One region of the Pseudonocardia sp. ICBG1034 genome, then DNA from elsewhere that is predicted to be linked to it. Evidence: predicted binding sites of a transcription regulator. Region 1 holds the regulator's gene; each other region holds the start of a gene.
What was found. Region 1 encodes LexA, which represses DNA repair genes until DNA is damaged. Its sites were predicted from a motif close to CGAACACGTGTTCG; they were not measured.
Positions count from the first base shown of each region.

Region 1 (10,279 bases):
GGCGTTCACCTTCCAGTACTCGAAGCGCCCCGGGACGCCCGCCGCGGACCTGCCCGACCAGCTGCCCAAGGCCGTCGTGCAGGAGCGCTACGAGCGCCTCGTCGCGCTGCAGGAGCGGATCTCCTGGGAGGAGAACCGCAGGCAGGAGGGCACCGAGGTCGAGCTGCTCGTGTCCACCGGCGAGGGCCGCAAGGACGCGGCGACCGCCCGGCTCACCGGCCGCGCCCGCGACGGGCGGCTCGTGCACTTCGCGCCCGGGGACGCGACCGGCATCCGGCCGGGCGACATCGTCACCGTCCGGATCGACCGCGGTGCCCCGCACCACCTCGTCGCCGACGGCGGTGTGCTCACCCACCGCCGCACCCGCGCCGGTGACGCCGCCGAGGCCGGCGAGCGCCCGTCCGGGGCGCCCACCACCCTGGGACTGCCCGCGTTCGGCGCCCCGGTGCCCGAGCCGGTACCCGCCGCGCCGTCCTGCGGCGTCGCCGCCACCACCGGAGGTACCCGATGAGCGACGTGTCCCCGGAGACCCGCGCCGAGATCGACCGGGCCGGGCGCGGTGTCGCCCGCCGGATCGACCCGGGCGCGCGCGCCATGCTGATCGCGGTGGCGATCGTCGCCGCCGTCGCCGCGCTGCTGCTGCCGTGGGTGGCGGGCACCCCGGGCTGGCAGGTGCTGGCCTCCGGCACCTCCGGGCCGCTGCCGACGCTGTTCTCGTTCACGATGACCGGGTTCGCCGTCGTGGTGTCCGCGGCCGCGCTGCTGACCCGGCTGTGGGCGCTCGCGTGGCTCGCGGCCTTCGGCTGCGGGATCTCCTCGGTGAACGGGCTGTGGGCGATCTGGTCGCAGCAGACCGGCGCCGAGGCCGGCCCCGGGCTCGGGATGGTCCTCGGCGTGATCGCGGTCGTCCTGCTGACCTTCGTGTGGGCGGGCGCCGCGCTGCAGCGCGACTGACCCCCTACCGCTCGTCGACCGCCTGTTCGGCGGCGGTCAGCCACTCCCGCCACTGCGCCGCCTGCGCACGGGCCTGCTCGGCGCGCCTGCCGTCGCCGGCCGCCTCGGCCTTCTCCGCCTGCGCCTCGAACTGCTCGACCCGCACCCGGAACTGCTCCACGCGGGCCTGGGCCTCGGGGTCGGTGCGGCGCCACTGCGCGTCCGCGGCGGCGGCGACCTTGTCCTCGATCCCGCGCAGCCGCCCCTCCAGGGTGCGGATCTCCTCGCGCGGGACCTTGCCGATGGCCTCCCAGCGCTCCTGGACCTCACGCAGCCGGGCCCGTGCTCCGTCCGGGTCGGACAGGTCGATCGTCTCGGCCTCGGCGAGCAGGGCCCGCTTCGCCTCGGCGTTCTCGGCGAACTCGGTGTCGCGGGCGGAGAAGTGCTCCCCGCGGCGGGCGAAGAAGCGGTCCTGCGCGCCGCGGAAGCGGGCCCACAGCGCGTCGTCGGCCTCGCGGTGGGCGCGGCCCGCGGCCTTCCACTCGGTCATCAGGTCGCGGTAGGCGGCCGCGGTCGCGTTCCACTCGTCGGAGTCGGCCAGGGCCTCGGCCCGGTCGACGAGCTCCTCCTTGCGGGCCTTCGCGGTGACCCGCTGGCGGTCGAGGTCGGCGAAGTGCGAGCCGCGCCGCCGGTTGAACGCCTCACGGGCCTTCGAGAAGCGCTTCCACAGCTGCTCGTCGGTCTTCTTGTCGACGCCGCGGACGGTGCGCCACTCGTCGAGGATCGCCTTGAACCGGTCCCCGGCCTGCTTCCACTGGGTGGAGTCCGCGGCCATCTTCTCGGCCTCCACGGCGAGCGCCTCCTTGCGGGCGACGGCGTCGTGCCGGGCGCGCTCGCGCTCCTCCTTCGCCGCGCTGACGCCCTGCTCGGCCCGGCCGACCAGCTCGTCGAGCCGCTCGCGCAGGGCGGGCACGTCCCCGACCACGTGCGCCTCGCCGAGGCCCTCGCGCAGCGCGGTGAGCGCGGTCAGCGACGCCTTCGCGTCCCCGCCGCCGGCGATCCGTGCGGCGAGCACCTCGGTCTCGGTGACCAGCGCGTCGAACCGCTTCGCGTAGTGCTCCAGGCCCTCCGCGGGCGGACCGGCCTGGTAGGAGCCGACGACCCGCTCGCCGTCGGCGGTGACCAGGGTGATGGTCCCGTCGTCGTCGGCGCGGCCCCAGCGGCCCGGGTCACCGGCCGCCGAGGGCACCGGCGACGGCAGCGCTGCGGGCGGCGCGGGCGGTGCGACCGCGGCCGGGGTGGGCGCGGGTCGCGCGGCGGGCGGCGGTCCGGGCCGTGGGCCGGGCCGGGGCGGACCCGGCTTCGGCGGGGTGGGCCGGGTGGGCTCGGCACCCTGTCCTGCAGCGTCGGTCGCGTGGGTCTCGGACACCGGTAGGTCCTCCTCGTTCGGCCCGCCGCGGGGGCGGGCGCCCCGGTGCGGATGTCCGTCCGGGGCCGTGCGCGCACCGGGCCCCTCGCGCGGTGCGGAGGCCGGAACGGCGATTCAAGCAGGTCCACCGCCCTCGGGGGAACCGCGTGCCCCCCGGCCGGGTACGGGCGTCGCGGCGGGGGAACGCTGATTACCCTCGGATCCCGTGCCCGCCGCTATCGCCGTCCTGCCCCAGCCCCCGCTCCTCGTCCCCGCCCTGAGCGGCGACGCGGCGGTCGAGACCGAGGGGCTGCGCGAGGCCGTCGCCACCGCCGTGGCGGGTCTGGCCGCGGCCGCGGACAGCTGGGTCGTCGTCGGCGCCGATCCCGGCGGGCGGCGCACCGTCGCCCCGGGTACCCGCGGCACCTTCGCCGGCTACGGCCGCGACGTCCCCGTCGCGCTGCCCGGTCCGGCCGGCCCCGACGAGGGCCCGGAGCTTCCACTCCCGCTGCTGGTCGCGGCCTGGGCCGCGGTGCCGGCCGGGGTCGGGTCGGCGCGCGGCGAGCTCGTCGCGCCGGACGCCCCGGTCGCCGACTGCCTGGCGCTGGGCGCGGAGCTCGCCGGCGAGGGGGTCGGGCTGCTCGTCGTCGGTGACGGCGCGGCCAAGCACACCGCGAAGGCCCCCGGCGGGTTCGACGCCCGCGCCGAGGCGTTCGACGCCGTCGTCGCCGCCGCGTTCGACGCCGGTGACCCCGAGGCGCTCGCCCGGCTCGACCCGGACGGCGCCGCCGCGCTCTGGGCGTCCGGCCGCGCGCCCTGGCAGGTCCTCGCGGGTGCCGCGCGCGGGCGGGCCTGGACGGCGGCGCACCGGCACACCTCGATGCCCTACGGCGTCGCCTACCACGTGGCGCTGTGGGAACCGGCGTGAACGCCCCTCCGTCGACGGCACCGCCGCTCGTGGTCGTGGTCGGGCCGACCGCGACCGGCAAGTCGGACCTCGGGCTGGAGCTGGCACTGGCGCTGGGCGGGGAGGTCGTCAACGCCGACGCGATGCAGCTCTACCGCGGCCTGGACGTCGGCACCGCGAAGCTCGCCCCGCACGAGCGGCGCGGCATCGTCCACCACCAGCTCGACGTCCTCGACGTCACCGAGACCGCCTCGGTCGCGGCCTACCAGCGCGAGGCCCGGGCCGTCGTCGAGGAGCTGCGCGCCGCCGGACGCACCCCGGTGCTCGTCGGCGGCTCGGGTCTCTACGTGCAGGCCGTGCTGGACGAGCTGGAGTTCCCCGGCACCGACCCGGAGCTGCGCGCCGCGCTCGAGGCCGAGCTGGACCGCGACGGGTCCGGCGCGCTGCACGCCCGCCTCGCCGCGGTCGACCCGGTCGCCGCGGAGCAGGTGCTGCCCTCGAACGGGCGGCGGATCGTCCGCGCGCTCGAGGTGATCGCGCTGACCGGCCGACCGTTCCGGGCGACGCTGCCCGGCGCGGGCACCCCCCGCTACGACGCCGTGCTGCTCGGCGTGGACCGCGACGTCGCCGAGCTCGACGAGCGCGTCGCGCTGCGGGTGGACCGGATGCTCGACGACGGTCTGGTCGACGAGACCCGCGCCCTGCTCCGCCACGGGCTGGCGCAGGGCCGCACGGCGTCCCGCGCGCTGGGCTACCGGCAGGTGATCGAGGCCCTCGACCGCGACCCCGCCCACCCCGACCTCGCCGGTGTCCGGGAGGAGACGGTCCGGGCGACCCGGCGGTTCGTGCGCCGCCAGCGCTCCTGGTTCCGCCGCGACCGCCGCATCCACTGGCTCGACGGTGCCGACCCGGACCTGGTGGCCTCGGCGCGCGCGGTGCTCGCTCGTAGGCTGGTGGCATGACCGGCGGCATCGCGTTCAGCAAGGGGCACGGCACGCAGAACGACTTCGTGGTGCTGCCCGACCCGGACGCCGCGCTCGACCTCACCCCGGCGCGCGTCGCCGCGCTGTGCGACCGCCGCCGCGGCCTCGGCGCGGACGGGGTGCTGCGGGTCGTGCGCTGGGCGAAGCTCGCCGGGGAGCCCGGCGTCGGTGAGCCCGCCGACGGCGTCGAGTGGTTCATGGACTACCGCAACGCCGACGGGTCGCTCGCCGAGATGTGCGGCAACGGCCTGCGCGTGTTCGCCCGCTACCTGCACGAGCGCGGCTGGGCCACCGGCGGGCCGGTCGGCACCCGCAACGGGGTGCTCGACACCGCGGTCGGGCGGGACGGGGTCTCGGTCGGGCTCGGCACGGTCGGCGTCGGCCCGGCGTCGGTCGCCACCAGCGGCGACGCGCGTTTCGACGGCATCGCCCTCGACGTCGGCAACCCGCACCTGGCCTGCGTCACCGCGGCCGACCCGGACACCCTCGACCTGACCCGCGCGCCCTCGTTCGACCCGGCGCTGTTCCCGAACGGGGTGAACGTCGAGTTCCTGACCCCGCTGGACGGTCCCGCCGACGGCGGCCGGATCCGGATGCGGGTGCACGAGCGCGGCGTGGGGGAGACCCGTTCCTGCGGCACCGGGACCGTCGCCGCCGCCGTCGCCGCGCTGCGGCACGCCGGGCACTCCGCCGGCGACGTGCAGGTCACCGTCCCGGGCGGGCTGCTGCGGGTGACGGTGGAGGCGGGTACCGACGAACGGACCGGGCCCACGACGCTGCACGGCCCGGCCGTGCTGCTCGCGTCCGGGGAGCTGGACCGGGCGTGGTGGGACGCGCCCGCCTGAGCGTCGCGAATCCGGGCGGACACGGGCCCCGCGACGTGGGAGGATGGGGTCGAGATGACTGATGCCCACACGCACCCCTCCGTGACCCCCTCCGCGTCGAACCCGGTTCCGACGGGTGGCGAGCTCGACCTGGAGGAGCGCACGTCGTTGCGCCGGGTCCACGGGCTGTCCACCGAGCTCACCGACATCACCGAGGTCGAGTACCGCAAGCTCCAGCTGGAGCGGGTCGTGCTCGTCGGCGTCTGGACCGAGGGCACCGCCGAGCAGGCCGAGAACTCGATGACCGAGCTGGCCCGCCTCGCCGAGACCGCCGGTTCCGAGGTAATGGACGGCCTGGTCCAGCGCCGCTCCAGCCCGGACCCGGCCACGTTCATCGGCTCCGGCAAGGTCGAGGAACTGCTCGGAACCGTCCGCGCCACCGGCGCCGACACCGTCATCTGCGACGGCGAGCTGTCACCCGGCCAGCTCCGCCAGCTGGAGGAGCGGCTCAAGGTCAAGGTCATCGACCGGACCGCGCTGATCCTCGACATCTTCGCCCAGCACGCCCGTTCCCGGGACGGCAAGGCCCAGGTCGAGCTCGCGCAGCTGTCCTACCTGCTGCCGCGGCTGCGCGGCTGGGGTGAGGCGCTGTCCCGGCAGGTCGGTGGCCGCGCCGCGGGCGGTGTCGGTATCGGTGGCCGTGGCCCCGGTGAGACGAAGATCGAGCTGGACCGGCGCCGGATCCGCGCGCGCATGTCGAAGCTGCGCCGCGAGATCGGCGCGATGCGCCAGGTCCGCGAGACCCAGCGCGGCAGCCGTCGCCGCAACGAGATCCCGTCGGTCGCGATCGTCGGCTACACCAACGCGGGCAAGTCGAGCCTGCTCAACCAGCTCACCGACGCCGGCGTGCTGGTGCAGGACGCGCTGTTCGCGACGCTGGACCCGACCACCCGGAAGGCGCAGACGCCCGACGGGCACGAGTACACCCTCACCGACACCGTCGGGTTCGTGCGGCACCTGCCGCACCAGCTCGTCGAGGCGTTCCGCTCCACGCTGGAGGAGGCAGCCCGGGCCGACCTGCTGGTGCACGTCGTCGACGGGTCCGACCCGCTGCCCGACGACCAGATCGCCGCGGTCCGCCAGGTGCTCGTCGAGGTCGGTGAGGCTGCGGGCGACACGATGCCGCCCGAGCTGCTCGTGATCAACAAGACCGACGCGGCCGGTGACCTCGCGCTGGCCCGGCTGCGGCACGCCCAGCCGGACGCGGTGTTCGTCTCCGCGCACAGCGGTGACGGGATCCGCCGGCTCCGGGAGCGCATCGCCGAGCGACTGCCGCGCCCGGAGTACGAGGTCGACCTCCTGCTGCCCTACACCGAGGGTGCGCTGGTCGCCCGGCTGCACGACGACGGCGAGGTCCTCGCCGAGGAACACACCGCCGACGGCACCCGGATCCGGGCGCGGGTGAAGCCCGAGCTGGGCACCGCGGTGCTGCCGTTCGCGGTGGCGGGCTCGGCCCTGCCGACCGGGACCGGCACCGACCTGCCGGCGACGGCGGCGGGCCACTGAGCGTCCCACCGGCCGGGCGGCCGGGTCCCGGGACCGTGGCCCGCCGCCTGACCGCGGTCCTCTGCCTGGCCGGTGCGCTCACGGGTGCGGCCGCGCCGCCGCCCGGGGCGACCCCGGCCTGCTCGATCGACGACCCGCGGCTGGCGGAGCTGTCCGGGCTGGTCGCCGAGGGCCCGCCCGGCGCGGCCCCGCAGCGCTACCACGCCGTCGTCGACGGCGGCGGGACCGCGCGGGCGTTCACCCTGGATCCGGCCGGCTGTGCGGTCACCGGCACCCGGCAGGCCGACGTCCCGGTCACCGATGTCGAGGACCTCGGCCTCGGACCGGGCGGGGAGCTGTGGCTCGCCGACACCGGCGACAACGGGGCGCGGCGCGGGTCGGTCCGGCTCGTCGTGCTGCCCCCGGCCGGGCCGCCACGGGTGCACGACCTGGTCCACGCCGACGGTCCGCGCGACGTCGAGGCACTGCTGGTCGGCGACGACGGCGTGCCCCTGCTGGTCGACAAGACCACCGGGGCCGCCGGGGTGTACCGGCCCGCCGCGCCGCTGCGCGACGGCGGGGACCCCGTGGAGCTGCGCCGGGTGGCACAGGTGGTGCTGCCCTGGTCCGGCACCGGCGGCGGGCCGCTCGGGGCCGCCGGGTCGCGCACGGTCACCGGCGGCGGGCTCTCGCCGGCCGGGGCCGGCGGCGGGCGCGCCGCCGTGCTGCGGACCTACACCGACGCCTGGGTGTTCCCGCTGCCCGCCGGCGGACCGGCGACGGCCGACGCGCTGGTCGCGGCCCTGGGCGGGGCACCGCTGCCGGTGCCGTTGCCGGGGGAGGCGCAGGGTGAGGCGGTCGCCCCGGACGGCCGGGGCGCGCTGCACTCCGGGAGCGAGGCGCGGGGCCTGACCGCGGCGGCGGTCACGGTCGTCCCGGGCGCGGTGTCCGCGGCGACCGTTCCGCAGGCACCGGTCGTGCCTCAGCCCGCCGCGGTGCCGGAGTACCGCACGTACCCGTCGTGGCTGCCTGCCGCGGGCGGGGCCGCGGCGCTCGGGGCGCTGCTGGTCGCCGGCGCCGTCGCGATGTCCCTGCACGGACGGCGCCGCCGGTCCCGCTGATCGCGGGAGCGGGCGCCGTCCGAGGAGGTCAGAGGCGGCGCAGGACCGCCACGACGCGGCCCAGGATCGACGCGTCGTCACCCGGGATCGGGTCGTAGGCGTCGTTCGCGGGCATCAGCCAGATGTGCCCGTCCTTGCGGCGGAACGTCTTCACGGTCGCCTCGCCGTCGATCATCGCGGCCACGACCTCGCCCTGCTCGGCCACCGGCTGCTGGCGCACGACGACCCAGTCGCCGTCGGTGATCGCGGCGTCGACCATCGAGTCGCCCTTGACGTTGAGCAGGAACAGCGTGCCCTCGCCGACGATCTCGCGCGGCAGCGGGAACACGTCCTGCACGGCCTGCTCGGCCAGGATCGGGCCACCGGCGGCGATGTCGCCGATGAGCGGCACGAACGCCGGCGCCGGCCGCGCGGAACGCAGGTCGGCGGTGTCGGTGTCGGAGTCCGTCCCGTCGGTACCCGCGATCTGCTCCGGGCTGCGGACGTCGACCGCGCGGGTGCGGTTCGGGTCGCGCCGGAGGAAGCCCTTGCGCTCCAGGGTGCGGAGCTGGTGGTGCACCGACGAGGTGGACGTGAGGCCCACCGCGTCACCGATCTCGCGGACGCTGGGCGGGTAGCCGTACCGGTCCACCCAGTCCCGGATGACGGCCAGGACCTTCTTCTGCCGCGGGGTCAGGCCGCGGGTGTCGGCCGCGGGGTCGGGGAACTCCCGGACCTTCGCGGATCCCCGGTCCGCGGCGGTGCCGGTCACGCCGGGACCACCGTGTCCGGTGTCGTCCGCTGCCATCGCATTCGCCTCCTCGGGGTACTTACGGCGACGACCCTAGCCGCCACGGGCCCGTTCGCCAAACATGCGTTCGAAGTCGCCCGGGGCGTGTCGTGGATTCCGCCGGGCCGCAGTGGTACAACATCGCACAGGCGTTCGATCGAACACTGGTTCGATCGAACGCGGTCCGCGCCGCCGTCCGGCCGCGCGGGGGCGACCGGCAGCGGGAACGGCAGCGGGGGTGGCGATCGTGGGTGCGGCGGTCATCGGGGACGTGACGGTCATCGGGCGGGTCCCGGTACGCACCACGACCGGCGGGGTGCGGCCCGGCCGGGTGCCGGGCGTCGTGCGCCGTGCGGTGGCCGCGTCGGGTGTCCTGCTCGCCTCGGCGGCCGCGGTCGTCGGGCTCGGGGTGCTCGCCGACGTCGCGGTCGCCACCCACGGCCCGGCCGGGCCGCCCGCGGTCGGCGCACCACGCTGAGAACGTCCCCGGCACGGGCGACGACCTGCGGGAACGCGGTTGTTGTCGGTGCCGGGTGCTACACCGCTCGTACGCCCGTTCGACCGGGCTCGGGGAAGGGCCGGTCGGGAGCGGGGGAGACGAGACCGCCCGGGGGACGGGCGGTCCGACGGCAGGAGGAACCATGCGAGAGCTCGACGAGCGGATCCGCGACCACGGGGCGGTCGGCTGCCTGACCGGCGCCCCGGCGCCCGGCACCCCCACCTCGCGCGCCCGGCGCGCCGCCCGGGAGCGGGTGCGGGCCGCCGACGGTCTCGCCGGTGCGGCGGGTGCCGGCTCGTCGGCCGCTGCGCGCGCGGCCCACCGGTGGGCCGCCCACGGGGCGCGCGAGCGCGCACTGACCGAGTCGGTGGCCCGTCATCCCGCCGCCCGTTCCCGGCGCGCTCCGGTGTCCGGCGCCCCCGGGGCCGGTGTCCCGGTGTCCGGTCCCACCGGTGGTCCGAACCCCGCGGTCCGGACGCCCCGCTGCACCGCCGCGGGCCCGGCCCCGGCGGCGACGGCGACCCTGACGCGGCCCGCGCCGGCCGCGGCGCCGCCCCGTCCTCGGTCGGTGGCCGTGCCGGCACCGCGCACCGTCCGTCCGCCGTCCCGGCGCTGCCTGGTCCCGGCCCGCCCGCGTCCGGCCCGCAGCCGCGCCCGCGGGCGCCTGGAACGGTTCCTCGCGGGGGTCGCGGCCCTGCTGTGTGCGACGACCGCGGTGGTGGCGCTCGGGCTGCTGGGCGACGCGGCGGCGGGCTGGAACGCCCCCGCGGCCGCCGTGCCGTCGGTCGGCGCCGTGCGTTGACATCGGCGGCGCCGCGCGGCGCGACGCCGCACCCCGTGGTGCGCACGGCCGTGCGCTGCGGGGCGGTCCGAGGTGGTGACGGTGCGGAGCGACGGACGCCGCGTCGGCGTCGCATCGGGTGACGGCTGCGTGGGGTGGCGCGCGGATGTCGGGACGTGGTCGCCGGGATGTCGCCGGAGGAGTCGGCGACGTGCCGCCGGGCGCGTCCGCAGGGCGTGTCCCCGCATCGGGTGGCCGCCGGTCGCGGTCCCTCCGGCGCGACGGACGGCGCCGCCCGCGACGTTCCTCGGCGCCACCAGCGCCGATGCCCCGCTCCATGATCGTCGGCGACGGACCGGTCGCGGAACGTGGTGTGCGAGGCTCGGTTCCCGATCGGGCGAAGCTCGGCGTGGCACCGGGCCCGGGATGGCGTACCCCTAGATGTAGGGGTTACATTGGTGTCGTTCCGCCACTGGTTGGGGGGACGGATCGCTGCGGAGAGTTTCCGG
Region 1 covers NZ_JAHLEK010000015.1:1,748,178-1,758,456, forward strand. The annotation lists gene miaB (tRNA (N6-isopentenyl adenosine(37)-C2)-methylthiotransferase MiaB) at 1-511, shown strand, start outside; gene KPF22_RS09725 (hypothetical protein) at 508-954, shown strand; gene KPF22_RS09730 (DUF349 domain-containing protein) at 959-2,194, opposite strand; gene KPF22_RS09735 (hypothetical protein) at 2,568-3,269, shown strand; gene miaA (tRNA (adenosine(37)-N6)-dimethylallyltransferase MiaA) at 3,266-4,210, shown strand; gene dapF (diaminopimelate epimerase) at 4,207-5,076, shown strand; gene hflX (GTPase HflX) at 5,131-6,621, shown strand; gene KPF22_RS09755 (hypothetical protein) at 6,657-7,721, shown strand; gene lexA (transcriptional repressor LexA) at 7,750-8,508, opposite strand; gene KPF22_RS09765 (hypothetical protein) at 8,738-8,968, shown strand; gene KPF22_RS09770 (hypothetical protein) at 9,132-9,791, shown strand.

Region 2 (10,279 bases), 1.6 Mb from region 1:
GCCTGGTCGGGCTCGTGCAGCAGCCCGTAGAAGTCGACGACGAGGTCGGCCCGCCCGGCCGCGGACACCGTGTCCGTGTCGAGCGCGGTCATGCCGCGCCCGGTCAGCCGCGGGAGCCACGAGCCGCCGTGCGGGCTGCCGAACTCCGCGACCCGGCCGCCCGGGCGGACCAGCCCGGCGCGGGCGAGCCGGCCGACCGAGCGGTCGCTCTGGTCGGCCATCGCCCGCGGTTCGACACCGTGCAGCTCCTCGGCCACCGCGGCATCGGTCTGCAGCTGGGCGAGACCGCAGCCGGCGCACAACCACATGCGCAGCGGGGCCGCCGCGTCGGGCAGCGGGGCGTCCCGCGCGGGCATCCGGTCCCACGGCGGCTGCTCGCCCAGGTCGAGCACGACCGTGCCCGCGGCACCGCCACAGGAACGGCACCGGGTACCCGGCGTCGGGTCGTCGGTCATGCGCCACCCCTTCGTCGCATCAGTACTAGGTCGGATAGTAGATACGGGGGCTGAAAGCCCGCTGTGAGCCCGATCGGAGCAACGTGGGCTCGCGCAGCGTCACCAGGACCGGGGCCGCTCGTTGTCGTCTCCGGTACCCCAACCGCAGCCCACCGCGCGCCCGTCGCACGCGGTGACCGGACCCGAGGGAGGTCGAGTGGACGTCGTACGGACCGTGGTGCCCGGCGCGCTGCTGCTCGACCCGACCGTCGCCGACACGTCCGGCCCGGACCTCACCGCCTTCACCGTGCGACGACGGCGCCGCCCGGCCCGCGACGCCGTGCTCGGCCTGTTCGGCCATCCCGGCGACGCGGTGCTGCTCGGCGTCCCCCGCGGCAGCGGTTACGCCGTCGTCATCGACGCCCGGCCGGACGCCGACACCTTCGGCCGGCTCGCCGTCGCGCTGCTCGAGGGCCCGCAGCGACTGCTCGTCCCGCCGGGCTGCCTCTACGGCGTCCAGTCCGTCGCGAGCGGGACCGTCGTCGAGCTGCGCAGCGCCACCCGGCTCCCGCGCCGGGAACGCTTCGACGTCCACCCGGACGACCCGGACCTCGCGGTCCGCTGGCTCCGCCCCCGGCCGGCCCGGACACCGGGCACGGCACGCTCCTGGGCCGCGCTGACCGCCCGCCTCGGGGCCCCCGCGGGCCCCCGCCGGGACCGCGTCTCCCTCTGGTGACCCCGGGCGCCGTCCCCGGTGTGAGGACGGGCGCATGTGAGCCGGTCGGCCCGGTCGGCCAGATCACGAATCGGTCACGTAACGTCGGTACCAGGCCGGACCGACGACGCCCCGCGCCGGACGGCGGCACGACCGTGTCCGCCGGGACGTGGACACGAGGGGTTGCCGAGGTGCTGAGCGAGCGCGAGAACCGTCGACTGCACGAGATCGAGGTGCAGCTGCGGCTGACCGACCCGCGACTGGTCCGCCGGTTCTCCGCACTGAACGCCGCACTGCACGCCCCGGCCCGCCACGGCGGACGGCTGCTCGCCGGGTTCGCCCGCGACCGGCGCACCGTGCACGGCTCCGGCCCGTTCCCGACGGTACTGCTGGGGACCGCACTGGTCGTGCTGCTGCTCGGTGCCGTACTGGTGAGCGTGCCGATCGTCGTCGCGGGGATCCTCGTCGCCGGACTCGCCCTGGCCGTCGCGGCCACCACCGGACCGCAGGCGCACCCCGGAATCGCCTGACCCGGCACCCCGCACCGCGCGGTGCCGCCCCGGACCGGCGCCGCACAGCGACCGGTGCCGCCCCGGACGGACGGCGTGGCCGTGGCGCGCGACCGGCGGCCTCAGCCGTGGGCGAGGTCGGAGAACCGGCTGTAGTGCAGCTGGTGGGCGACGGTGATCGTCGTGGTCGGGCCGTTACGGTGCTTGGCCAGGATCAGGTCGGCCTCACCAGCGCGCGGGTCGTCCTGCTCGAACGCGTCGGGGCGGTGCAGCAGCACCACCATGTCCGCGTCCTGCTCGATCGAGCCGGACTCACGCAGGTCGGACAGCATCGGCCGCTTGTCGGTGCGCTGCTCGGGACCACGGTTCAGCTGGCTCATCGCCACCACAGGGACCTCGAGTTCCTTGGCCAGCAGCTTGATCTGCCGGGAGAACTCCGAGACCTCCTGCTGACGGGACTCGACCTTGCGGCCCGAGGTCATCAGCTGCAGGTAGTCCAGGATGATCAGCTTCAGGTCGTAGCGCTGCTTCATCCGGCGCGCCTTGGCCCGGATCTCCATCAGCGTCAGGTTCGGCGAGTCGTCGATGTAGAGCGGCGCCTCGGAGATCTCCGACATCCGCCGCGCCATCCGCGTCCAGTCCTCGTCCGACATCCGGCCGGCGCGCATGTCGGCCAGCCGGATCCGGGCCTCCGCGGACAGCAGACGCATGACGATCTCGGACTTGCTCATCTCCAGCGAGAAGAACGCGCTGGTCATGCCGTTCTTGATGGAGCAGGAGCGGGCGAAGTCCAGACCCAGGGTCGACTTGCCCAGACCCGGCCGGGCCGCGACGACGACCATCTGGCCCGGGTGCAGACCGTTGGTGACCTGGTCGAGGTCGGCGAAGCCGGTCGGCACACCCGTGGACTGGCCGCCCCGGGAGGCGATCGCGTCGATCTCGTCCATCGTGGGCTGGAGGAGCTCCTCCAGCACCGTGTAGTCCTCGGTGGTGGTGCGCTCGGTGACCTCGTAGACCGCGGCCTGGGCCCGGTCCACCGCGTCGTCGACGTCGCCGCCGTCGGCACCGTGGTAGCCGAGCTGCACGATCCGGGTGCCGGCCTCGACCAGCCGCCGCAGGACCGCCTTCTCGCCGACGATCTCGGCGTAGTACGCCGCGTTCGCCGCGGTGGGCACGGTCGCGATGAGGGTGTGCAGGTAGGGCGCGCCGCCGAGGCGGACGAGCTCACCGCGCCGCTGCAGCTCCGCCGAGACGGTCACCGCGTCCGCGGGCTCGCCACGGCTGTAGAGGTCCAGGATCGTCTCGTAGACGGTCTGGTGGGCGGGCCGGTAGAAGTCCTCCGGCTGCAGGACCTCCACGACGTCGGCGATCGCGTCCTTGCTCAGCAGCATGCCGCCGAGCACCGACTGCTCGGCCGTGAGGTCCTGCGGGGGCTGACGGTCGAACGTGGCGCCCTCACCGGGTCCGGAGGCCTTCTCGCCGTCACGGACCGCACGGGGCTTGTTGCCGGGACGATCGTCCGTCAGAGCCATACGCAGCGTCACCCCCGGTGGACACAGTACCGAACGCACGTTCGACGCGCGAGTGGTACGTGCTGCCACCCGCGACCGTCGTCGGTGATCTGCCGGCCGGCGCGGTGCCCGACGGACCGCGGCGGGCGCGGCCCGGGGAGCAAGGCGCTCGCGTACCGGTACGGCCGACAGTAGGTCGGCCGCGGGCCCGTGGCGAACCGGCCTGGTGATCGAACTGGGGATGAACTGTGCACGGATGCCGCCCGTCCCGGGACCGTGCTGGGGACAACCTGGGGACAAGGGAGCGGAACGGACCGTCTGCGCAGGTCAGAGCCATACTCACAGCTGTGGACAACTTTGCTCTGGCGTGTCGTCGCACACCGCGTACGGGCGTGTCGGAGCGCCCGGCGGACCGCTCGCCGCCCGGCGCGTCCACAGGCCCGCCCGACGAGTGGATCGTCACCGCACGGCGTGTCGGCTGCGTGACAAGACATCCGGTGCGGGGTCGTCCGATCGGTGTCGATCGTCCATCCGGGACTGCGCACCGTGTGCACGACGCCCGGCCGGCCCGGCCCGGACACGCGAAAGGGCGGTGTCCGGAGCACATGGCTCCGGACACCGCCCTGTTCACGCTCGGTGGTCGAACGACCACCGGGCCGCTCAGCTCGCGACGACCGCGATCGGCAGCTCGGTGGTGACCTCCGGGTGCAGGCGGACCTGCACCTGGTGCTTGCCCAGGGTCTTGAGGTGACCCGGGACGTCGATGCTGCGCTTGTCCAGCAGCGGGCCGCCGGCCGCCTTGACGGCGTCGACGACCTGGGCCGGCGTGATCGAGCCGAACAGACGGCCGGTGTCGCCGGCCTTGGCCGGGACGGTCACGTTGATGTTGCGCAGCTGCGAGTCGACCTGCTGGGCGTGGCCCAGGTCGCGGATCTCGCGGGACTTCTGGGCCCGGCGGATCTGCTCGACCTGCTTCTCCGCGCCACGGGTGGCGACGACCGCGAGCTTGCGCGGCAGCAGGTAGTTGCGGCCGTAGCCGTCCTTGACCTCGACGATGTCACCCGGGGCACCCAGGTTCGGGACGTCGGCGTTGAGGATGAGCTTCATGTGTCTCCCCTTCCTCAGCGAGCGGTCGAGGTGTACGGCAGCAGGGCGACCTCACGGGAGTTCTTCACCGCGACGGCGACGTCCCGCTGGTGCTGCCGGCAGTTGCCGGAGACCCGACGGGCACGGATCTTGCCGCGGTCGGAGATGAACTTCCGCAGCAGACCGGTGTCCTTGTAGTCGATCAGCTGGGCCTTGTCCTTGCAGAAAGCGCAGACCTTCTTCTTCGGCTTGCGCACGATGGCCTTGGCCATGGTGGTGCTCCTGGAGATCGTCCTCCGCCCGTCACGGGCGGAGAGGTACGTGGATCAGAAGGGGGGCTCGTCGTCGGACGCGGCGCCACTGCCCGCGGGCGGGGCCGAACCCCAGGGGTCGTCATAGCCGCCGCCGGAGTTGCCTCCACCGCCGGAACCGCCGCCCTGTCGGGCGCCACCGCCACCGCCGCCGTCGTAGCCACCGCCGCCGCCACCGAAGCCACCGGAACCTCCGCCCCGGTTGACCTTGTTGACCTTGGCGGTCGCGTAGCGCAGGGACGGGCCGACCTCGTCGACCTCCATCTCCACGACGGTGCGCTTCTCGCCTTCCTTGGTCTCGAACGACCGCTGGCGCAGGCGACCCTGGACCACGACGCGCGCGCCGCGGGTCAGGGACTCGGCGACGTTCTCCGCCGCCTGGCGCCAGATGTTGCAGCGCAGGAAGAGCGCCTCGCCGTCCTTCCACTCGCCGGACTGGCGGTCGAAGGTGCGCGGGGTGGACGCCACGGTGAAGTTGGCGACCGCGGCGCCGGACGGGGTGAACCGCAGCTCGGGATCCGCCGTCAGGTTGCCCACGACGGTGATGACGGTCTCGCCGGCCATGACGGCTCCAATCAGCCGGCGGCGGGCGCCGGCGTGCGGGTGACGTCCTTGCGCAGGACCTTGGTGCGCAGCACGGACTCGTTCAGACCCAGCTGGCGGTCCAGCTCGGTGACGGTGGCCGGCTCAGCGGTGATGTCGAGGACCGCGTAGATGGCCTCGCCCTGCTTCTTGATCTCGTAGGCCAGGCGGCGCTTGCCCCAGACCTCGATCTTCTCGACCGATCCGCCGTCGTTCTTCACGACGGTGAGGAACTGCTCCAGGGACGGCTGCACAGTGCGCTCGTCCAGGCCGCCGTCGAGGATGACCATGACCTCGTAATGACGCATGAGAACCACTCACCTCCTATGGACTCGAAACGGTCACGGCCCGGACGGCCGTGACAGGAGGTTCTCAGTGCACCCCGACAGTTTCCGGCGGATGCGCGGGAGCTGCGGGGATGCCGGTACAGGCTAGCAACGGCCGTTCCGGCCCCGACCTGCGGGTACGCGGTTCCCCGGATCGCCGGGACGGGTTCGGGCCGTGCCCGCGGAGACGCCGGCCGACGGACGGCTGTCGTTCGTCGCCGACACCGGCCCCGTCCTCGGCGAGCCGCTCGACGCCGTCACCGACGGCCGACCGGCGGCCCACGGCTGTCGGGGGTCCTCGCTACCGTGCCCGTATGCAGATCGGAGCACACGTCCGCGACGCCGAGGACCCTCTGGCCGCGGCCGCCGAGGTCGGCGCCGAGGTGATCCAGCTGTTCCTGTCCGACCCGCAGGGCTGGAAGAAGCCGCCGCCGCACCCACGGGCGGCGGAGCTGGCCGCGTCGGACGTCGCGGTGGTGGTGCACGCGCCCTACACCGCGAACGTCGCGTCCACGAACAACCGGATCCGCATCCCGAGCCGCAAGATCGTGCAGCAGCACCTGGCCGGGGCCGCCGAGGTCGGCGCGTTCGGCCTGGTCGTGCACGGCGGCCACGTCACGAAGGACGACGACCCGGCCGTCGGGATCGACAACTGGCGCAAGTTCGTCGAGCGCCAGGCCGGGGAGCACGGCTTCGACGTGCCCGTCCTGATCGAGAACACCGCGGGCGGGGACAACGCCATGGCCCGCCGCTTCGACGCGCTGGGCCGGCTGTGGGACGCGGTGGGCGAGTTCGGCGTCGGGTTCTGCCTGGACACCTGCCACGCCTTCGCCGGCGGCGAGGAGCTGGCCGGGATCGTCGAGCGGGTCCGGGGGATCACCGGGCGGATCGACCTGATCCACCTGAACAACTCGCGCGACGCGTTCGACTCCGCCCGCGACCGGCACGCCAACATCGACGACGGGACGATCCCGCCGGACGAGCTGGCCGCCGTCGTCGCGGCGGCGGGGGCACCGGTCGTTGTCGAGACCCCGGCCGAGGGACAGGCCCGCGACATCGCGTTCCTGCGCGAGCACACCTGAGGCGGCCTCAGGCGGTACCGGCGAACCAGCCGGAGGGCGTGAGCCCCGCCCCGACCTGCAGCCGCGGGGCGTACTGGTCGAAGTAGACCCGGGCGGTGAGCTCGCGCCTGCTGCGGACCCCGACCTTCGCGAACACCGACTTGAGGTGGTCCTGCACGGTCCACGCGGACAGGTGCAGGACGCGGGCGATCTCCGCGGTGTCCGCGCCGCGCAGCACCAGGCCGACGACGTCGCGCTCACGCGGGGTCAGCCCGAACGCCGCGGTGACCAGCGGGACGATCTCCGGCGGGCGGGCCTCCTCGATCGTCACGACGACCTGCCCCGAGGCCCCGTCCGGCCCGGCCAGCGGCGACGCGTGCGCCACCACCCAGTGCCCGGAGCGTGTTCGCAGCCGGGTCCGCGGCAGCTGCACCAGGTGCCCGGCGGCGTAGCGGCGGGCCGCCCGGATCAGCCCGAGCAGCGGGAACGGGAGCGCCCCGTCGGTGTCCCCGCCGAGGTCGGCCAGCCGCTCGGCGACGCCGGCTCCGCCGTGGGTGACCGCGCCGTCCCGCCCGACGACGAGCACCGCCGGGCCGTCCGCGCCGCCGGGGCCGTCGGCGACCGCACCCGCGACGAGCCCGGCCCGCATCCCGCGGCCGAACAGCCGTCCGACGTCGGCGGCGTACTCCTGCTCGGCGGGGCTGAAGCCGCGCCCGTCGTCGCGGAACAGGGCGACGAAGCCCCAGTGTGCGCCGTCGGCGGCCGCGGTGAAGCGCAGCTCGTCACCGAAGCCGTAGACGGGGGAGAAGAACTCGTCGAAGCGACGCAGCCGGCTCAGGTCCCCGTCGGTCTCGGCGAGCGCCGTGGTCACTCCGCCGGGCCTGCGGAACACGTCGAAGGAGTTGTAGAGGTCGACGACCTCGTACTCGTGGCGGGCCCAGAGGTCGTCGTGCTCGTCGGTGAGGTCGGCCTTGACCACGCCGGTGACGAGCTCGGTCGCCGGGTCGACGGTGGCCAGACAGGCCGCCGAGAACGGCAGCGAGGACCGCAGCAGGTCCAGTGCGGTCAGTCCGAAGGTGGGCGCGTCCAGGCCGGCCGCCGCGAGGGCGGTGAGGCGTTCACGGACGCGCGCCGGGGCGGCAGCGGGCACCTCCCGAGTGTCCGGAGCCCCGTCGATGATCTCCATCGTCAGAACTGGGGAGGTGGCGACATCCGTGCTGCTCGGAACGGGTGTCCCAGGTTTCTGGGGTGTCGGTCGCCCAGCCCCGGGGGATGGGCCGGCGGCGCCGTGGGGCGGAGGGTCGGTCGTACCGAACGACCCTGATGAACGGAGCCCCGGTCATGACCTCCTCCTCCCTCGCCCGTCCCCTCGCCGAGCTCGCGGCCGCCGTCGCCGGGCCGGTGCTCGGCCCGTCCGACCCCGGCTGGGCGCAGGAGGTCGGCGGGTTCAACCTCGCGCACGTCCCGACACCGGCGGTCGTGGTCGGCGCCACCGGGGAGCACGACGTCGCGGCCGCCGTCCGGTGGGCCGCCGCGCAGGGGATGCGGGTGGCCGTGCAGGCCACCGGGCACGGGCTGACCGGCGACCTCGACGACGTCGTGCTGGTCTCCACCCGCCGCATGACCGAACTCGCCGTCGACCCGGTCGCCCGGCGGGCCCGGGTGGGCGCCGGCGTGCGCTGGCGCGCGGTGCTCGACGCCGCCGCCCCGCACGGCCTCGCCCCGCTCTGCGGGTCGAGCTCGGGCGTCGGGGTCGTCGGCTACACCACCGGCGGGGGCCTCGGGCCGCTCGGCCGTCGGCACGGGTTCGCCGCCGACCACGTGACCCGGTTCGGCATCGTGACCGCCGACGGCGTCGCCCGGACCGTCGACGCCGGATCGGGCCCCGACCTGTTCTGGGCGGTCCGCGGCGGCCGGGAGAGCTTCGGCGTCGTCACGTGGATGGAGTTCGAGCTGGTCGAGCAGCCGCGGTTCCACGGCGGCGGGATCTTCTTCGACGGCGACGACGCACCCCGGCTGCTGCACGCCTGGCGGAAGTGGGCGCCGGGGCTGGGGGAGGACACGTCGACCTCGGTCGCGCTGCTCGCGCTCCCGCCGGACCCGGCGTTGCCGACGGAGCTGCGGGGCCGGTTCGTCGTGCACCTGCGGTTCACCCACCTCGGCTCGGTCGACGAGGGCGAGGCGCTGCTCGCGCCGATGCGGGCGGTCGCCGCCCCGCTGCTCGACGGCGTCGGGGAGCTGCCGTATGCGGCCGTCGACGCCGTCCACTCCGACCCGACCGACCCGATGCCGGTCTGGGACCGCGGAGCCGTCCTGGGATCGCTGCCCGCGGACGCGGTCGACGCTGTCCTCGCCGAGGCGGGACCGGACAGCTCGTCGCCGCTGGTCCTGGTGGAGCTGCGGCTGCTCGGCGGGGCGCTCTCCCGGCCGGCGGCGGTGCCGAACGCGGTCGCCGGGCGGCACGGCGCCGTCTCCCTGTACTGCCTCGGCGTGCCCGCGGGTCCGGAGGCCGCCGTGCAGGTCCCGGCCCGGGCCGCCGCACTGCTCGACGCCGTCGCCCCGTGGACCCGCGGCGGTCTGGTCAACCTGGCCGGTCAGGCGGCGCCGGACACCGTCGCCGGGTACTGGGACGACGACACCCGGCTCCGGCTGGCCGCGCTGAAGCGCCGCGTCGACCCGGAGGGCGTGTTCGGCGGGCCCGTCCGCGCCTGAGACCCGGTCCCGGGATTCCTCAGCGCCAGGCGAAGACCGGCTGCTCCAGGTGCGCGACCCGGGTCGCGCGCCCGTGCAGGACGACCTCGCGGAACTGGTGGAGCACCGCGCCGGTGGGGGCGTGGACGTAGCGGTCGAACAGCGGCACCTGGATCACCGGGGCGTCGGACTCGGGGATGGTGAGGAACCGGGGCTCGTGGTCGATCTCGGCCAGCGGCGGGCGGTGCAGCTCGGCGACCTCGTCCGGGTTGGGCGTCGGCTCGCCCGCGCCGCCGGCCCACAGCACGACCGGGGTGATGACGTAGCCGGAACGGGTCGGGTAGTCGTCGAGCAGACCGAGCACGCGGTCCGGGCCGAGCTCGAGCCCGATCTCCTCGGACACCTCGCGGCGTCCCGCCTGCTCGGCGGTCTCACCCGGGTCGAGCCGCCCGCCCGGAAGGGCCCACTGCCCGGAGTGCGCCCGCAGCGACCGGGTGCGCCGGGTCAGGACGAACGCGACCTCGTCGGCGAGACGGCCGTCGCCGGTGGCACCGGGGACCGGCAGCAGCGTCAGGGTGACGGCGGCGGCCCGCCTCCCCGCCCGGTCCGCCTCCGACGCGGCCCGTCGCTCGGCCGGGGGGAGCGTCGTCAGCGCCGCCTCGACACGCTCCCGCAGCTGGCGCTGCACCGGTTCCGGGACCACCACGTCGTCGGCCATGCCCTGATCGTCGCACCCGCCCGGGCGCCGCACAGGCTCCGTCGCCGCCGCACACGTCACATCCTGTGCGGCGCCACCACACCCCCTGTGCGGCGCCCGGCTCGTGGCGCAGGGCGACCGGTGACCGGCGCCAGGCTGTCGGCGTCCGGCCCTGCGGGCGGCGGCGCCCGGGCGCGACCGTCGGCGGGCACCGCGGGCGGCGGGTGCACGGGGGGGTGCAACGACGTCACCAGGGGTGCGACGACCGCCGGGGGACGGCAGCCGTCCGGGAGCGCAGCGAACGGCAGGGCACGTGCGACGACGCGAGGGGCGGCCGCAGTTCAGTCCGCGGGGTC
Region 2 covers NZ_JAHLEK010000015.1:116,515-126,793, reverse strand. The annotation lists gene KPF22_RS02155 (class I SAM-dependent methyltransferase) at 1-455, opposite strand, end outside; gene KPF22_RS02150 (dTDP-4-dehydrorhamnose 3,5-epimerase family protein) at 652-1,170, shown strand; gene KPF22_RS02145 (DUF3040 domain-containing protein) at 1,341-1,679, shown strand; gene dnaB (replicative DNA helicase) at 1,781-3,190, opposite strand; gene rplI (50S ribosomal protein L9) at 3,830-4,276, opposite strand; gene rpsR (30S ribosomal protein S18) at 4,291-4,527, opposite strand; gene KPF22_RS02125 (single-stranded DNA-binding protein) at 4,582-5,130, opposite strand; gene rpsF (30S ribosomal protein S6) at 5,142-5,456, opposite strand; gene KPF22_RS02115 (deoxyribonuclease IV) at 5,789-6,556, shown strand; gene KPF22_RS02110 (helix-turn-helix transcriptional regulator) at 6,564-7,685, opposite strand; gene KPF22_RS02105 (FAD-binding oxidoreductase) at 7,877-9,247, shown strand; gene KPF22_RS02100 (CoA pyrophosphatase) at 9,267-9,944, opposite strand; gene KPF22_RS02095 (glycosyltransferase 87 family protein) at 10,265-10,279, opposite strand, start outside.
Region 2: dnaB (replicative DNA helicase) is a predicted target of LexA. The motif match lies at 3,221-3,234, and genes of this name have one in related genera.

Region 3 (10,279 bases), 940 kb from region 1:
AGGAGCCCGCGTCGTCGGGGTTCGCGCCCGACCAGGACAGCGTGACCGGGTCGCCCACCGCGAACCGCGGCGTCGACGGCTCGTTCGGCACCAGCTGCACCAGGTCCCGCCCGGCGCGCGGCCCGTCGGACAGCGCGACCGTCACCCCGGTGCAGCGACGGTCCCCGGCGCCGGGGGAGCAGTCCGCGACCTGCACCGCGGTGACGGTCCCGTGCACCTGCTGGGTGGGTGGGATCTCCGGGACCGGGGTCGCACCCGGCCACAGCAGGGCCACCCCGGCGAGCGTCGCGAGCACGCACGGCACGAGCAGCGCGACCAGCAGTCTGCGCACCCGTCGCCCGGCCGGGGACGCGGCGCCGTGCCCGTGTCCGTGCCCGTGTCCCGGCGTGTGTCCCTGCCCGTGTCCCCGGCCGGGGGCGGGCGGCGCCGCCGGGCCGGGTGTGGCGCCGAGGTCGGCCTGGCCGGGGCAGTCGCCCCAGCCGCCCGGGTGCCCGGGGTGGGGGATGGGACCGGTCTCGGCGCCGTCGGCGGGGTCCGCCGCCGCGCCGCGCGCCGGTGCGGGCCCGGGGCGGTCCTCCACGGGGGCCGGACGCCGCGGGGCCGGAGCGTGGCGGGCCCGGTGCCGCGCCGGTTCGCCACCCGGGGGCCGGTGCCCGCCCGAGGCGCCCGGGGGCCGGTCCTCGGCGCGCCGCCGCCCACCCGTCCGCGGGGCGGCGGGCCGCCCGCCGTCGGGGGCGGACGGGTCGCGCGGGACGGGCGGGGGCGGGGGCACGTCCGCATCCTTGCAAACGATCTTCGACCTGCGGGGTGCCGTTCGCCCGGACGCGACCGCCCGGCGACGACCGGTTGTCCGACGTTCGAACTTGTGTTCGACTGACTCGGTGCGATGGGACGGACAGCAGGTCGGGGCGGACGGTGTCGGGAACGCGACGGCGCTGCCGGGGATGCGGGGGTTGCTGCGCTCGGTGCGCACGCCGGGGTTCGCGGACACGGTGTTCCACGAGGTCGAGGCGCGCTCGGTGCTGAACCGGGTGCCGTCGTCGTCACCGGTGCCGTTCGGCTGGACGGTCAACCCCTACCGCGGCTGCTCGCACGCGTGCACCTACTGCCTCGTCCCGGAGACCCCGGTACTCACCGCCGACGGCCGGTCGCGGCCGATCGGGGAGCTGCGCCCGGGCGACGAGGTGGTCGGCACCGTCACCGACGGCGGCGGTCGGCGCCGCTTCGTCCGCACCCCGGTGCTCGCGCGCTGGTCGACGCGGCGCCGCGCCCAGGAGGTGACCCTCGACGACGGCACGCGGCTCGTCACCTCCGCCGAGCACCGCTTCCTCACCACCTCCGGCTGGGCGCACGTGCGACCGGGGCGCTGCCGGGCCTCCGCGGACCGGCCGCACCTGAGCCCGGGGACGGCGCTGGTCGGGCCCGGTGCGGCCGCGGTCCCGGGCGGGGCCCGGCCCGACGGATACGCCGAGGGCTGGCTGTGCGGGCTGGTCCGGGCCGACGCGGTGCGCGGCCGGGTGCGGGCCGAGCCGTTCCCGACCGCCTGGGTCGAGCTGGAGGCGCTCGCCCGCGCCCACCACCTGCTGACCGCACGGCCGGCGCCCGTGGCCGCCGGGATGATCGCGGCGCCCGCCCCGTCGCCGGCGGCCTGGCCGCAGCGGCCCGCCCGCGGCTGGACGGCCGGGTTCGTCGGCGGGATCGTCGACGCCTGCGGTGAGGTCTCCGCCGGTGTGCTGCGGATCGTGCCCGGCGACGAGGAGCTCACCCGGGCCTGCGTCGACGCGCTGCGCCGGCTCGGGTTCCGCGTGGCCTCCGAGCCGTCGGCCCGGCCCGGGGTGCGGGCGCTGCGGGTGCTGGGCGGGGTCGCCGAGCAGCTGCGGCTGGTCGCGGTGACCGACCCGGCCGTGGCCCGGGTGCGGGACGTCGGCGGCGCCCGCGTCGAGGAGCCGCCGGGGGGAGCGCCGCGGGTCGTGGCGGTCCGCGACACCGGCACCCTCCGCCCGATGGTCGACATCACCACCGGCACGGGGGACTTCGTCGCCGCCGGGGTGGTCAGCCACAACTGCTTCGCCCGCAACACCCACACCTACCTCGACCTCGACGCGGGCGCGGACTTCGACTCCCAGATCGTGGTCAAGGTGAACGTGGCGCGGGTGCTGGAACGGGAGCTGGCCCGGCCGTCGTGGCGGCGCGAGCACGTCGCGATGGGCACCAACACCGACCCCTACCAGCGGGCGGAGGGCCGCTACCGGCTGATGCCCGGGGTGATCACCGCGCTGGCCCGCTCCGGCACGCCGTTCTCCATCCTGACCAAGGGCACCGTGCTGGGCCGGGACCTGCCGCAGCTCGCGGCCGCGAACGCCGACGTCCGCGTCGGCACCGGGGTGTCGATCGCGCTGCTGGACCGTGAGCTGCAGTCGCACCTGGAGCCGGGCACCCCCGGTCCGCGCGCCCGCCTCGACCTCGTCCGCCGGATCACCGACGCCGGCCTGCCCTGCGGGGTCATGGTGGCCCCGGTGCTGCCGTGGCTGACCGACTCCACCGAGGCCCTCGACGCCCTGCTGGCGGAGATCGCCGCCGCCGGGGCGAGCCGGGCCACGGTGCTCGCGCTGCACCTGCGTCCCGGGACCCGGGAGTGGTTCCTGGCCTGGCTGGGGCGCACCCACCCCGCGCTGTTGCCGCGCTACGAGCGGCTCTACCGCGGCGGGACGTACGCCACCCGGGACTACCGCGGGGCCCTGGCCCGGCGGGTCGTCCCGCTGCTGGCCCGGCACGGCCTGGACCGGCCCGAGCCGAACCCGCGCGACCCGGGGTGGACCCGGCAGCCGGTCGCGTCGCCGCGGGCTGCGGAGCCCGGGGACGGGCAGCTGAGCCTGCTGTGAGAACCCGCCGGAAACCTGGTGGCAGACGGCCCGGGGGGTGCCGATAGCCTTGACCGCCGTGATGCGAACCCACCTCGTCGGCACGCTGCGTGCCGAGAACGCCGGCCAGACCGTGACCCTCGCCGGATGGGTGGCCCGCCGCCGCGATCACGGCGGCGTGATCTTCATCGACCTGAGGGACCGCTCCGGATCGGCCCAGGTCGTGTTCCGCGAGGGCGAGATGGCCGAGCGTGCCCACCGGCTGCGCTCCGAGTTCTGCATCCAGGTCGTCGGCGAGGTCGTCCGCCGGCCCGCGGGCAACGAGAACTCCGACCTGCCGACCGGCGACATCGAGGTCACGGTCACCGAGCTGACCGTCCTGTCGGAGTCGGCGCCGCTGCCGTTCCCGATCGACGAGCACACCGGCGTCGGCGAGGAGATCCGGCTCTCCCACCGCTACCTCGACCTGCGTCGTTCCGGGCCCGCCGCGGCGATGAAGCTGCGCAGCGACGTGAACAAGGCCGCCCGCGACGTGCTGGCTGCGGAGGACTTCATCGAGGTCGAGACGCCGACCCTGACCCGCTCCACCCCCGAGGGCGCGCGCGACTTCGTCGTCCCGGCGCGGCTGCGCCCCGGCTCCTGGTACGCGCTGCCGCAGAGCCCGCAGCTGTTCAAGCAGCTGCTCATGGTCGGCGGGCTGGAGCGGTACTACCAGATCGCGCGCTGCTACCGCGACGAGGACTTCCGCGCCGACCGCCAGCCGGAGTTCACCCAGCTCGACATCGAGATGAGCTTCGTCGAGCAGGACGACGTCATCGCACTCGCCGAGAAGGTCCTCACCGCGCTGTGGCGCCTCGTCGGGTACGAGATCGAGACCCCGATCCGCCGGATGCCCTACGCCGAGGCGATGGCCCGCTACGGCTCGGACAAGCCCGACCTGCGCTTCGACATCGAGCTCACCGAGCTCACGTCGTACTTCGCGGGCACCGGGTTCCGGGTCTTCCAGAACCCCTACGTCGGCGCCGTCGTCATGCCGGGCGGTGCGTCGCAGCCCCGCAAGGTGCTCGACGGCTGGCAGGAGTGGGCCAAGCAGCGCGGCGCCCGCGGCCTGGCCTACGTCCTGATCGGTGAGGACGGGCAGGTCGACGAGCGCGGCCCCGTGGTCAAGAACCTGTCCGAGGCCGAGCGGTCCGGCCTGGCCGAGGCCGTCGGCGCGAACCCCGGCGACTGCATCTTCTTCGCCGCCGGCAAGCCCTCCGAGGCCCGTGCACTGCTGGGCGCGGCCCGTGGCGAGATCGCCCGGCGGACCGGTGCGATCGACTCCTCGGCCTGGTCGTTCGTCTGGATCGTCGACGCGCCGCTGTTCGAGTCGGCCGCCGACACCGACGACGTCGCCGTCGGCGGCGGTGCGTGGACCGCGCTGCACCATGCGTTCACCTCCCCGACCCCGGAGTGGATCGACACCTTCGAGAAGGACCCGGGCAACGCCCTGGCCTACGCCTACGACATCGTCTGCAACGGCAACGAGATCGGCGGCGGCTCGATCCGTATCCACTCGGCCGACGTGCAGAAGCGGGTCTTCGAGATCATGGGCCTGTCCGCGGAGGAGGCCCAGGAGAAGTTCGGCTTCCTGCTCGACGCCTTCTCGTTCGGCCCGCCGCCGCACGGCGGGATCGCGTTCGGCTGGGACCGGATCACCGCGCTGCTCGCCGGCGTCGACTCGATCCGCGAGGTCATCGCGTTCCCGAAGACCGGCGGCGGGTTCGACCCGCTGACCCAGGCACCCGCGCCGATCACCGCGGCCCAGCGCAAGGAGGCGGGCGTGGACGCGAAGCCCGAGCGCGCCCCGGAGAAGCCCGGCCCGGCCGCGTAGGTGCTGCACCTGCGGGTGGTCTGCCCACCCGGGCGGACGGTCGAGGTCCGCAGCGTCCTCGACGCCGAACCCGGGGTGGCCCACCTGGTGGTCCACCCCGGGGTGGCGGTGCACCCGGCCGGTGACCTGGTCGAGGCCGACGTCGCCCGGGAGTGCGCCGACGACCTGCTGGGCCGGCTCGCCGACCTCGGCGTCGACCACGACGGCGGCATCACCCTCGAGCAGCTCGACACGGTGCTGTCCGACCGGGCCGACGCCGCCGAGGAGGCCGCGCCGGGGGACGGGGCCGACGCCGTCGTCTGGGACGAGCTGATCCAGCGCACCGGCGAGGAGTCGCGGCTGTCCGCGACGTTCCTGACCTTCCTCACCATCGCCTGCCTGCTCGCCGCCGTCGGCGCGGTCACCGACTCGCCGGTCACCGTGGTCGGGGCGATGGTGCTGGGCCCGGAGTTCGGCCCGATGGCGGCGATGGCGATCGGGCTGGTGCTGCGCCGCCGCGACCTGGTCTCGCGCGGTGCGCTCGCGCTCGCCGCCGGGTTCCCGCTCGCGATGGCCGTCACCGCCGTCGCGACCCTGGTGTTCGACCTGCTCGGCTGGCTGTCCTCCGCCGGGCTCGACGACCTCGAGCAGATGGACTTCATCTACGAGGTGGGGCCGTTCTCGCTGGTCGTCGCCGTGCTCGCCGGGGCGGCCGGGATGCTGTCGCTGACCTCGGCGCGCTCGTCGGCGCTGGTCGGGGTGTTCATCTCGGTGACGACCGTCCCGGCCGCCGCCTACGCCTCGGTCGCGGTGATCGAGGGACGCTGGAGCGAGGCGGCCCAGTCGGTGCTGCAGCTGGGGGTCAACCTGGTGGGCGCCATCGGTGCGGCGGCCGCGGTGCTGGTGCTCGCCCGTCGCGGATCGCGTCGTCGGGGCGCGGACCGCGCGCTCTCCGAAGGGTAGGGTCCCCTTCGATGACCGATCCGCAGTCGACTCCCGGCGCGGTCGCGGCGGTGGCCGGGGCCGCGCGGTTGCTGTCGCGGCGGGCGGGCTCGGAGGTCGAGCTGTTCGAGCCCGAGGACCTGGGCGGCAGCGGCCGCTCCGTCGTCGCCCGGGCCCGGATGGCGAAGAACCCGTTCTCCGACCGGCGCAGCGTCGTCGTGAAGCACTACGCGCCGCCCGAGGACGGCACGGACCTGGCGTCGGACCCGTTCCGCTACGAGGTCGCGTCCTGCCAGCTGTTCACCGCGCTGCCCAGCGACGTCCGGCCCAGCCCGGTGATCATCGCGCACGACCCGGTGCAGCGGCTGCTCGTACTGGAGGACCTCGGCCGCAGCCTGACCCTGGCCGACAAGCTGTTCGGCCCGGACGCCCAGGCCGCCCGGACCTGCCTGCTCGGCTGGGCCCGCGGCCTGGGCCGGATGCAGGCCGCGACCGCCGGTCGGGAGGGCGACTTCGGGGCGCTGCTGCGCCGGCTGGGGGAGAAGGCGCGCCGGGACCCGGTCGCCGACCAGGCCCGCGCCGCGCTGGCCGGTCTCCCGGAGCTGCTGGCCGGGATCCTCGGCGTCGAGGTGCCGGAGATGGCGCTGTTCGAGGCCCAGGGCGGCGTGCGTCTGCTCGGCGGCACCGGGTTCCGCGCGTTCAGCCCCTCCGACACCTGCCCGGACAACAACCTGGTCACCAGCCGCGGGGTGCGGTTCGTCGACTTCGAGTGGGGCTGCTTCCGCGACGTCGTCCTCGACGCCGCCTACGTGCGGGTGCCGTTCCCCGGCTGCTCGTCGAGCTTCGCTCTGCCCGACGCCGTCGCCGACGCGATGCTCGACGCCTGGCGGGCCGAGGTCGCGCCGGTGTGGCCCGAGCTGGACGACCCCGAGCTGCTGGAGTCGCGCCTCGCCGACGCCCATGTGCTGTGGGTGTGGTGGTCGACCTGGCAGCTGCTGCCGCGGGTGCCCGAACGCGACGGCCCGATCGGCCCCGACGCCGGCCGGTCCCCGCGGATCTCCACGGCGCTGCGGCACTACTGGCGGGGCCTCGGCGTCACCGCGGAGGCGACCGCCCGGCCCGGCACGGCCGCGCTGGCCGCGGCCGTGGTGACCGCGCTCGACACCCGTTTCCCGGACGCGTCGTCGACGCTGCCGCTGTTCCCCGCCTTCCGCGGCGGCGAGTGGTAGGGGCCCGCCCCGAGAGTTCCCACGGCGGTACGGGACCCGTCACCGGTTGCACACGGAAACGGTGGCTGCGGCGGTGATGGTGTCGGCGTGTCCCCGATGACCGTGCGCCCGTCCGTCGTCGATCCGGTCGTCCGCCCCGTCGCCGTACCGCACGTGTCCGGCCGGCCCGTCCGGCACCTCGTCCTCCTGGGCGACTCCACCGCCGTCGGGCTGGGTGACCCCCTCCCCGGCGGTGGCTGGCGTGGGTTCGGCCCGCTGCTGCGCGACGCCCTCGACGATCCCGCCCACCCCGGCTCGGTCCGGCTGGACAACCACGCCCGGACCGGGGCGCGGATGGCCGACGCCCGGCACGGGCAGGTGCCCGCGGCCGCGGCGTCGGGGCCCGATGTCGTCGTGCTGTGCGCCGGGATGAACGACACCCTGCGCTCGGACTTCGACCCGGCCGCGATCCGGCGGGACTGCGCCGGGTCGCTGGAGCTGCTGCTGCGGGCCGGTGCGACCGTGCTGCTGCTCCGCTTCCACGACCACACCCGCGTCTGGCCGCTGCCGGGGCCGTTGCAGCGGGCGCTCGCCACCCGGATCGCCGCCCTGAACGGGGCCGTCGACGGGGCGGTGGCCGACGCCGTCGCCGCGACGGGACGGTCCGCCGTCGGGATCCTCGACCTCGACACCGCCGGCAGCTACGACCCGGCGGCGTGGAGCGTGGACCGGTTGCACCCGTCCGAGCTGGGGCACCGGTTGCTGGCGCGTGGTTTCGCCGCGCTGCTCGGCGCCGCAGGGTTCGTGGTGCCGGGGGAGATCGGGCTCGACGCCGCCGGCGGGCGGGAGGTGACGGCCTGGCAGCGGGGGGCGTGGCTGGTGGTGCAGGGGGTGCCGTGGCTCGTGCGGCGGTCCCGGGACCTCGGGCCGGTGATGGTGCGGGGGCTCGTGGAGGGGGCGCGGGCGCGGAAGGTGCCCGCCTGACCCCGGCGGCCCGGTCACAGGCGTCGCAGGAAGTTCCCGATCCGCTCCACGGCCTGCTCCAGCTGCGGCAGCGCCGTCGCGTACGAGCAGCGGATGTGCCCCTCGCCGGAGGGCCCGAACACGCTGCCCGGGACGACCGCGACCGACTCCTCCCGCAGCAGCCGCTCGGCGAAGGTCTCCGAGTCCAGCCCGGAGGCGCGGACCGAGGGGAACGCGTAGAACGCGCCCGCCGGCTCCGGGCAGTCCAGCCCGGCCTCGCGCAGCCCCTTCACGAACACCCGGCGGCGACGGTCGTAGTCGGCCACCATCTCCGCGACGTCGCCCTCCGCGCTGGTCAGCGCCTCCACGGCGGCGATCTGCGAGATGTGCGGCGCGCACAGCATCGTGTACTGGTGCACCCGCAGGCACAGCTCCGCGATCGGTTCCGGGGCGGCGAGCCAGCCGACCCGCCACCCCGTCATCGCCTGGGCCTTGGAGAACCCGCCCAGGACCACCGTCCGCTCCCGGGCACCCGGGACCGCGCCCAGGCAGGTGTGGGCGCCGGTATAGGTGAGGCGGTCGTAGATCTCGTCGGAGAGCAGGTACAGGTCGTGCCGCTCGGCCAGCGCGACGAGCTCGCGCAGCACCTCGGGCGGCTGCACCGCGCCGGTCGGGTTGGCCGGCGAGCCGATCAGGATCGCCTTCGTCCGCGGCGTCACCGCGGCCTCGACCGCGGCGATGTCGATCGCGAACCCGTCCTCGGCGCGGGTCGGCACCCCGACCGGCACCCCACCGGCGAACGCCACACACGGCTGGTAGGCAACGTAGCAGGGTTCCGGGACGATGACCTCCTCGCCCGGGTTCAGCAGCACCCGGAACGCCAGGTCCAGCCCCTCGGACACCCCGGTCGTCACCAGGCACTCGGTGGCGGGGTCGTAGTGGGCGTCGTAGCGCGACGCCAGGTCCGCGCACACCAGCTCACGCAGCTTCGGCAGGCCCGCGTTCCCGGTGTAGGTGGTGTAGCCGCGCTCCAGGGCGTAGATCCCGGCCTCGCGGATCCGCCACGGCGTCACGAAGTCGGGCTCACCGACACCGAGGGAGATGACGTCGTCCATCTCGGCGGCGATGTCGAAGAAGCGCCGGATCCCCGACGGCGGGATCGCCGAGATCGTCGCGTTGAGCGCCTTCACGGGGTCACCGGCAGCCGGTGGTCGGGCTCCGGCTCGGCGAAGGAGTCGCCGTCGCGCTTGTGCGTGGCCAGCACGAAGTGCGTGGCGGTCGAACGGACCCGGTCGATCGTGGACAGCTTCTGGGACACGAAGTCGCTGACCGCGCGGATGTCCGGGCCGACGACCGTGCAGCGCAGGTCGTGCCCACCGGAGACGAGGTAGCAGTCGCGGACCTCGTCGAAGCGGGAGATGCGGGCGGCGACGTCGTCGAACCCGACCCCGCGGGCCGGGGCGACCGACACGTCGATGAACGCCGTCACCTGCGCCCCGGCGCGGCCGGCGCCGGAGTGGCCGTTGCCGCCGTCCTCGTACCGGGCCCAGTCCACGACGGCCTTGTGCCTGCGGATCACCCCGGAGCGTTCCCACTCCGCGATCCGGGCGTCGACCTCGTCCCGGGGCAGACCCAGCATGGTGGCGACGGTGTCGTGGCTCAACGACGCGTCACGTTCGAGCAACTCGAGGATCTCGCGCACGGCGTGACCCTACGACGACCGCCCGTCGCCGTGCCGCGGGCCGGGCGGGTCGGTGGTGGCCCGCCCCGTCCGACCGGTCAGGCCGCGTGCGGCAGCGGGGCCGCGGCGTCCGGGGCGACACCGCCGCGTGCCGGGTCGAGCAGCCCGCACTCGAGGTCGACGAGGTGGGTACGCGTGCACGGACCGCACACGTACACCGTGCCGGCCGGGCCGTGGTGGCTGCTCCAGGCGAGTCCGCGGACGTCGGCGGGGGTGCGCGGACGGGTGCAGAGCGGGCAACTCGGGATCGTGTCCATGCCCCATGAGCGTGCACGGGTTCTGTTGCGGGCCGGTGACAGCGCGCGTCCGCGGCGTTGCGTTCCGGCGACGATCCGGGGTCGGAGACGATCACGCTGCGTACGCGTCGGTCACGAATCGGGGGCGAGCCGGTGAATTCGGCACCGCCGTACCCCGCCCGCAACTAGGGTCCGCGCGCATGAGCAGCAACGAACCGCCGCGGGGCGAGGACCCGCAGGCCGGTCCCGGGGGAGCCGCGACGCCCGGTGGCGCCCAGGAGCCCGGGCAGGCGGCCGGGAGCGGGGACCAGCCGGGCACGCCGTACCCCGGCGGGCAGCAGGCCGGGCAGGACGACGCCGCCGGCGCGCAGGAGCCGGGACAGCACGGCAGCGCCGCCCCGTCCCAGCACGGCGGGCAGCACGGCCAGCAGTACGTCCAGGACCTCGGGCAGCAGTACGGCCGGCCGTACGCGCAG
Region 3 covers NZ_JAHLEK010000015.1:2,688,676-2,698,954, forward strand. The annotation lists gene KPF22_RS14095 (YibE/F family protein) at 1-772, opposite strand, end outside; gene KPF22_RS14100 (intein-containing Rv2578c family radical SAM protein) at 882-2,882, shown strand; gene aspS (aspartate--tRNA ligase) at 2,941-4,734, shown strand; gene KPF22_RS14110 (DUF389 domain-containing protein) at 4,735-5,676, shown strand; gene KPF22_RS14115 (hypothetical protein) at 5,688-6,884, shown strand; gene KPF22_RS14120 (SGNH/GDSL hydrolase family protein) at 6,981-7,847, shown strand; gene KPF22_RS14125 (aminotransferase class I/II-fold pyridoxal phosphate-dependent enzyme) at 7,862-9,016, opposite strand; gene KPF22_RS14130 (Lrp/AsnC family transcriptional regulator) at 9,013-9,528, opposite strand; gene KPF22_RS14135 (hypothetical protein) at 9,606-9,824, opposite strand; gene KPF22_RS14140 (energy-coupling factor transporter transmembrane protein EcfT) at 10,004-10,279, shown strand, end outside.
Region 3: KPF22_RS14100 (intein-containing Rv2578c family radical SAM protein) is a predicted target of LexA. The motif match lies at 859-872, and genes of this name have one in related genera.